2 linked regions of the Bdellovibrio bacteriovorus genome follow. The protein of the gene in region 1 interacts with the protein of each later gene in a pairwise test. Links are inferred from orthologs where the notes say so. Each region holds a gene or a part of one and is shown on either strand. Other genes may lie near its edges.

Evidence for each region.
Region 2: the proteins of leuS (region 1) and ligA interact in binary tests that used the Escherichia coli proteins (3 or more experiments, as listed by UniProt). The link is inferred for Bdellovibrio bacteriovorus from one-to-one orthologs.

What each region holds. Positions count from the first base shown.
Region 1 is NZ_LUKE01000001.1:1,718,594-1,721,944, reverse strand. Bases 134-3,158 are described here. They hold leuS (leucine--tRNA ligase), read left to right. Parts: upstream 134-454; coding sequence 455-2,863; downstream 2,864-3,158. Other genes in these bases: speA (biosynthetic arginine decarboxylase), read left to right, coding at 2,895-3,158; AZI86_RS08410 (GGDEF domain-containing response regulator), read right to left, coding at 134-248. In the rest of the region: more of AZI86_RS08410, read right to left, coding at 1-133; more of speA, read left to right, coding at 3,159-3,351.
Region 2 is NZ_LUKE01000001.1:1,419,121-1,422,443, reverse strand. Bases 41-3,037 are described here. They hold ligA (NAD-dependent DNA ligase LigA), read left to right. Parts: upstream 41-541; coding sequence 542-2,533; downstream 2,534-3,037. Other genes in these bases: AZI86_RS06885 (hypothetical protein), read right to left, coding at 2,530-3,037; gatC (Asp-tRNA(Asn)/Glu-tRNA(Gln) amidotransferase subunit GatC), read right to left, coding at 168-449; gatA (Asp-tRNA(Asn)/Glu-tRNA(Gln) amidotransferase subunit GatA), read right to left, coding at 41-166. Also shown: more of gatA, read right to left, coding at 1-40; more of AZI86_RS06885, read right to left, coding at 3,038-3,323. UniProt on the Escherichia coli protein: DNA ligase that catalyzes the formation of phosphodiester linkages between 5'-phosphoryl and 3'-hydroxyl groups in double-stranded DNA using NAD as a coenzyme and as the energy source for the reaction.

The sequences.
Region 1 (3,351 bases):
TTTAAGCGTTCACGGACAGATTTAAGTAATTTTAAGCCCGCCATCGATGGCGCAATCCAATCCAGAATTACGATATGAGGAATCCATGACTCAATAAGAGTGTGCGCTTCTTTTTCAGAAGTGACTCCCCGGGCGTCATAGCCTTCCCAACGAAGAGGTTCTAGAAGAATCTCTAAGCTGTCTGGATCGTCGTCGATCACTAGGACGCGGCGACTTTTAGGATGTTTAAAATTGGCTTCAAAGCTCATTTACAATTCCCATTGTAACTTCAAGACTTCTTATCGGTTAATAAGGGTTAAGAATTTAGGCAAAATTCTGATCTTTCGACCGAATCTCTCTCGACCCACGTCCAGTCCAGAACTTGTGGGGTGACGCAGTACTTTTTAAGTGAGTTTTTAAGAGTTCTTCGCTATTTAATTAGCTTAGGATTTTTCGCCTTTGAGGGAGCAGTTTTATGGCTTTGAATTTTACCGAGATCGAACAAAAATGGCAGACTAAGTGGGCCGAGGCGAAAGCCTTTGAAGCCGACATGAAAAGCACAAAGCCTAAGTACTATGCCTTAGACATGTTTCCTTACCCTTCAGGATCTGGCCTGCACGTAGGCCACATCGCCTCTTACACCCCGGCGGATATCATCTCTCGCTATAAAAGAGCCAATGGTTTTAATGTTCTTCATCCAATGGGTTATGATGCCTTTGGCTTGCCCGCAGAACAATACGCCATCCAAACCGGTATTCATCCGGCTGTCACCACCCGTAAGGCGATTGAGTCGTTCCGTAAAACTTTGCAAACTTTCGGTTTTAGCTTTGACTGGTCACGAGAGATTTCCACGTGTGAACCTGATTACTATAAATGGACCCAGTTCATTTTCTTAAAACTTTATGAGCGCGGCTTAGCTTACCAAAAAGAAGTGCCTGTAAACTGGTGCCCGGCTTTAAAAACAGTTTTGGCCAATGATGAAGTCATCGACGGAAAGTCAGAACGCGGGGGCCATCCGGTTATTCGCGTTCCGATGAAACAATGGATGCTTAAAATCACTGATTACGCTGAACGCCTGCTTAAAGATTTAGACAACGTTGACTGGCCCGAGCGCACAAAAGAAGCGCAACGCAATTGGATTGGCAAAAGCGAAGGGGCGCGCATCACTTTCCAGGTTGAAGGCGAAAAAGATACCTTTGAAGTCTTCACCACTCGCCCGGACACCTTGTTTGGCGTGACTTTCATGGTGATGGCTCCGGAACATCCGTTAGTGAAGGCCATCATGACGGACCCGCAGGCCGCGGCGGTTGAAAACTATATTTTTGATACTTCAAAAAAATCAGAAGTAGATCGTAAAGCAACAACTGAAAAAACCGGAGTTTTTACCGGAGCGCATGCTCTTCACCCCATCACGGGCGAAAAAATTGAAATCTGGATCGCGGATTACGTTCTTATGGATTACGGAACAGGTGCGATTATGGCGGTTCCGGGTCATGATGCTCGCGATTTCGAATTTGCTACAAAATTTAATATTCCTATTAAGCGCGTGGTTGAGGGCGGTGAGGCTTTGCCTTTTGAAGGTGAAGGCACCATGGTCAATTCGCAGTTTTTAGATGGCTTGACAAAAACTGATGCCATTAAAAAAATGCTGGCTCACCTTGAAAGCAAAAAATTGGGCTTGCGTGAAGTTCAATACAAATTGCGTGACTGGTTATTCAGCCGTCAACGTTATTGGGGCGAGCCGTTCCCGATCGTGGATTTCCCAAATGGGGTCCAAAAAGCAGTTCCGGCAAATGAACTTCCGGTTCTTTTACCTGAAGTTGCTGACTATGAACCTTCAGACACGGGTGAAGCTCCTTTAGCTAAAATCCATGATTGGGTTCGTTATAAAGGGGCCGCCAACGGGGGTGAAGAAGGTCGTCGTATTACCGACACCATGCCGGGAGCAGCGGGATCATCATGGTATTTCTTGCGTTATATTGATCCGCATAATGCCAATGCGCCATTCAGTGCTGATTCTGAAAAATACTGGATGCCGGTCGACCTCTATGTGGGTGGACCTGAGCACACGGTGGGACATTTACTTTACTCACGCTTTTGGATGAAGGTTCTTTTTGACTGCGGTTTAGTCACTCACGATGAACCATTTAAAAAACTGGCCCACCAGGGAATGATCTTGGGACCCGATGGCGAGAAAATGTCGAAATCCCGCGGCAATGTGATTCCCGCTTTGGATATCGCCCAAACTCATGGAACGGATGCCGTAAGAACTTTCGTTTGCTTCATGGGACCTTTGGACAAGGACAAAGCCTGGTCGCCAACAGGTATTGACGGAGTAAAACGCTTCTTGGACCGCGTTTCAAGATTGGTCGTTAATGATGACGGCGGTTATGTCGCTACTCAAACTCCGGCACCGACAGAAATTGTTAAGCTTGTTCACAAAACTGTGAAAAAGGTGACAGAAGACATTGAAAGCATGAGTTTTAATACGGCTGTCAGTGCTATGATGATTCTGGTCAATGAGCTTTATAAAATGGACTGCCGTTCCGAAGAGGCTTTGCGTCCCCTGGTGCAAGTGCTTGCGCCGTTTGCTCCCCACTTGGCTGAAGAGCTGTGGGAGAAAATGGGCGGAAAAGGTTTATGTGCTTTGGCCCCTTGGCCAAAATATGACCCGGCCCTGGTGACCGACGACACGGTAACGATCGGTGTTCAGGTGAACGGCAAGATGCGCGGAACGATTGAAATCGCGGCTGATGCCTCTGAATCCGACGCGGTCGCTGCGGCAAAAGAAGTTGCCGGAGTTTCTGCAGTTTTAGCTGGCAAATCCCCTGATAAGGTGATTTATAAAGCCGGAAAAATTTTGAATTTGATCGTTAAGGTTTAGCCTTAACGCCACCTAGGGAGGGTTCGCGAAGATGAGCAACTGGAGTCCAGAGAAAAGCGCCGCTTTATATGGAATTAATAACTGGGGTAATGGTTATTTCCGAATTAATGGAGCAGGCAACGTCTCGGTGACGCCCATGGGAGCCTCAGGCCCTTCAGTTGATCTTTACGAACTGACCCAAGATCTTTTGGATCGCGGCATCCGCGTTCCTATCATGATCCGCTTTCCTGAAATTATTAAATCCCGTGTGGAATTGCTGAATGGATGCTTTCAAAAAGCCTTTGCCGACCACGGTTATAAGGGCAATTATTGCGGCGTTTATCCAATCAAAGTGAATCAACAACGTCACTTGGTGCAAGAGTTGGTAAAATACGGAAAAGGCTTTAAAATGGGCCTTGAGTGCGGTTCTAAACCAGAACTTCTGGTGGTGCTTGCGCTTATGAACACCGAAAATGCTTTGATTATCTGCAACGGCTTTAAAGACGTTG
Region 2 (3,323 bases), 300 kb from region 1 along the record:
TTTCTGCTTCCGCGAGGGCGTGATCGTTAAACGAGGTGATCGCGTTGATTCTAGGATTTAAGCTCTGAGCTCTTTTAAGAAAGAAAGAACTTACTTCCTTTGCGCTGATGGCTTTAGATGTAACGGCTTCGGCAATGTCAGAAAAAGAGGCTTTCAATAAATCCATATTAAACCACCGGCGGAACTTTAAAAAGATGACCTGACTTTTCAGGCGCATTTGCAGTCATTTCTTCTGCGGAATAATTTTGTTCAACGACATCTTCGCGCCAATAAGCTTCAATTTCAGTCGGTGTAACTAGGGCTTCAACACCTTCGGTGTTGATTTGGCTGATTTTAGCAAAATGTTCTAGGGCTTTTGCCAACTGTTGACTGAACTCCTGGGCCTCAGACTCTGAAATTTTTAGGCGGGCCAATTTTGCTACATTTTCGATGGTTTTTTTATCAATCATGCCCTTAGCCTACAGGCGAAATTGCAAAGAGGTCACGCATTGCTCGATGCAGCGGCTCGTGACTAGACCTTTAAGAATGATAAGTTACTGTAATGTCCAAAAAGCGCCATGAAGAATTAAAAAAACTTATTGCTCACCATGATTATCTTTATCACGTCATGGACAATCCCGAGATCACGGATTTTGAATACGACAAACTTTTCAATGAGCTTTTGGAGCTTGAAAAAAAGAACGCGTCCTTTGATATTTCAGATTCCCCCTCTCAACGCGTGGGATCCACCCCTTTAAGTGCCTTTGAAAAGGCCGCTCATCGCCTTCCGATGTTGTCTCTTGCCAATAGTTATTCACCTGAGGACATTTTTGACTTCGATGAACGGGTAAAAAAGTTCTTAAATCAAAGCGAAGATATCGAATATCTTTGCGAACCCAAGTTCGACGGCCTTTCCATGGAGCTGATCTATGAAGGAGGACGCTTCGTGAAAGCCTTGACCCGCGGTGATGGGACAGTCGGTGAAGACGTCACCCAAAATATTCGCACCATCAAAAGTTTACCTTTAAAGCTTTCAACGAAAACCCCCCCCGAACTATTAGAGGTTCGCGGGGAAGTTTTAATGTTAAAACAAGATTTTGCACGTTTAAATGAGGCTCAACAAGAAAACGGTCAGCAGACTTTTGCCAACCCAAGGAATGCTTCGGCGGGGTCCGTGCGCCAGCTAGATTCGCGCATCACGGCTTCAAGACCTTTAAGGTTTTATGCCTATGCTCTTGGTGCCACAGACGGCATTGAGTTTGCTACACAAAAATCCATTCAAGATTATTTTGCCGAAGTCGGTCTGCCTACTTTGCGCAACACTGAGCTCGTGCGCATTTGTAAAGGGGCACAAGCCGTCGTGGATTATTATCACGACGTCGAGAAACTTCGACCTGAACTTCCGTTTGATATCGACGGGATCGTGGTAAAAGTGAACTCACTCCGTCTGCAAGATGACTTGGGGCTTGTGGCCCGCAGCCCACGCTGGGCAACGGCCGCAAAATTTAAACCTGAGCAGTCCACCACCATCATAGAAAATATCGTCATTCAAGTGGGCCGCACGGGGGCCTTAACGCCGGTTGCTATCATGAAGCCCGTTAAAGTCGGTGGCGTCACGGTAACCAACGCCACACTTCATAACCAAGACGAAATTAATCGCAAGGATGTGCGCATTGGGGACACTATCGTTATCCAAAGAGCCGGTGACGTAATACCCGAAGTGGTTTCGGTGATTTTAGAAAAACGTCCAAAAAACAGTGTTCCGTTTTTTATTCCCAAGAATTGTCCCGTGTGCGGCACTGAAGTAATAAAAAATGAGGACGAGGTGGTCTCTCGTTGCCCAAATCCACTTTGTATCGCGGTCGTGAAAGAATCCCTAAAACACTTTGTCGCCAGACGCGCCATGAACATCGATAAAGTCGGCGATCGTCTGATTGAAACGTTGGTTGATAACAAATTGCTTTCTAGGTTTTCAGACTTCTATCGCATTACGAAAGAAGATATTTTAAACTTAGATCGCCAAGGCGATAAATCCGCAGACAACATTATAAAAAGCATCGAGGGAAGTAAAAAACCTACCTTAGCGCGATTCATTTTTGCCTTGGGAATTCGTTTTGTCGGCGAGCAAACCGCCAAGCATCTGGCTGATCACTTTATCACCATTGATAATTTCTTAAAGGCCAGCGAAGAAGATCTTTTGGCGGTCCCTGAAATTGGGCCTAAGGTCGCTAAGGCCATCGGCGCTTGGACATCAAATCTAGAATTGGTCCAAGAGGTCCGCGACATGTTGGATTTGGGCGTTAACATCGCAAATCCGGTGCGCGCAGAAAGCGGACCACTTTCCGGGAAGAGTTTTTTAATCACCGGCACATTGCCCATAAAACGTGATGACGCCAAAGACATCATTGAAAAAAACGGCGGCAAAATTCTGGGATCTGTGTCTTCAAAATTAAGTTATCTTGTCGTCGGGGATGATCCGGGCTCTAAGGTTGAAAAAGCTCAAAGCCTGGGGGTCGCCATTATCTCCTGGGACGACTTACAGAAAATGCTTTAGCGAGTTCCGGCATCGGGACTTGCATTGTTATTTGCTTCCATCAACTGCGCCATACGGGTGCGCAAGTGCTGACAGGTGGTACTTAAATCTTTGATGGAATTGTTAATTTGCGACGCGGGCTTGCCACGTTTAACAAAATGCTCTCTTAATTTGTCGACATCAGATTGGCACAGCAGTTCCACGCGACGGGTGAGTGAGCGGTATTCTTTGGGGTTTTGTTTTGCAAAATCCAAAGCTTGATCTGCCTTGGGCGCTAAACTTGCGCAGATTTCAGTCGCATTTTTTGCGGTTTTAATACAAATAGGCTTTCCTTCGAGCAAACCAAAAATCACCGGATTACAAAGAACGGATGTAGATCCGTCTTCGTTTGAACCATAAATAGTTGATTCTGAAGTTTGACCATCACGTTTACAAGAATACGTGATCTTTTTTCCTGATGGATCGTTGATGGATCTTTCAGAGATGGGGCTGCACTTAGAAACATTTTCAACCGCCCATCCAGCATAAATACAAGCCAAACGATCTGTTCTTGTTAATTCGTCAGTGTCTATACTTTCATTTCCATCACGATCACCCACGTCTTGCAAATTACGACGACGGAAGTTTTCAACTTTTGGATCGTTGCTGACACGCTCAATAACTTTATTATTTTCATCGCGCTTTTCAATGGTGGAAAGTGGTCCTGGCTCTACAACACTTTTTGAATCTACCACTGTATTATCTGGCAATATCTTCGTTACGGGCAGTGGGGCAGCGCCTGTGGTGACCGTTTCGGTAATAACTCTTCTTC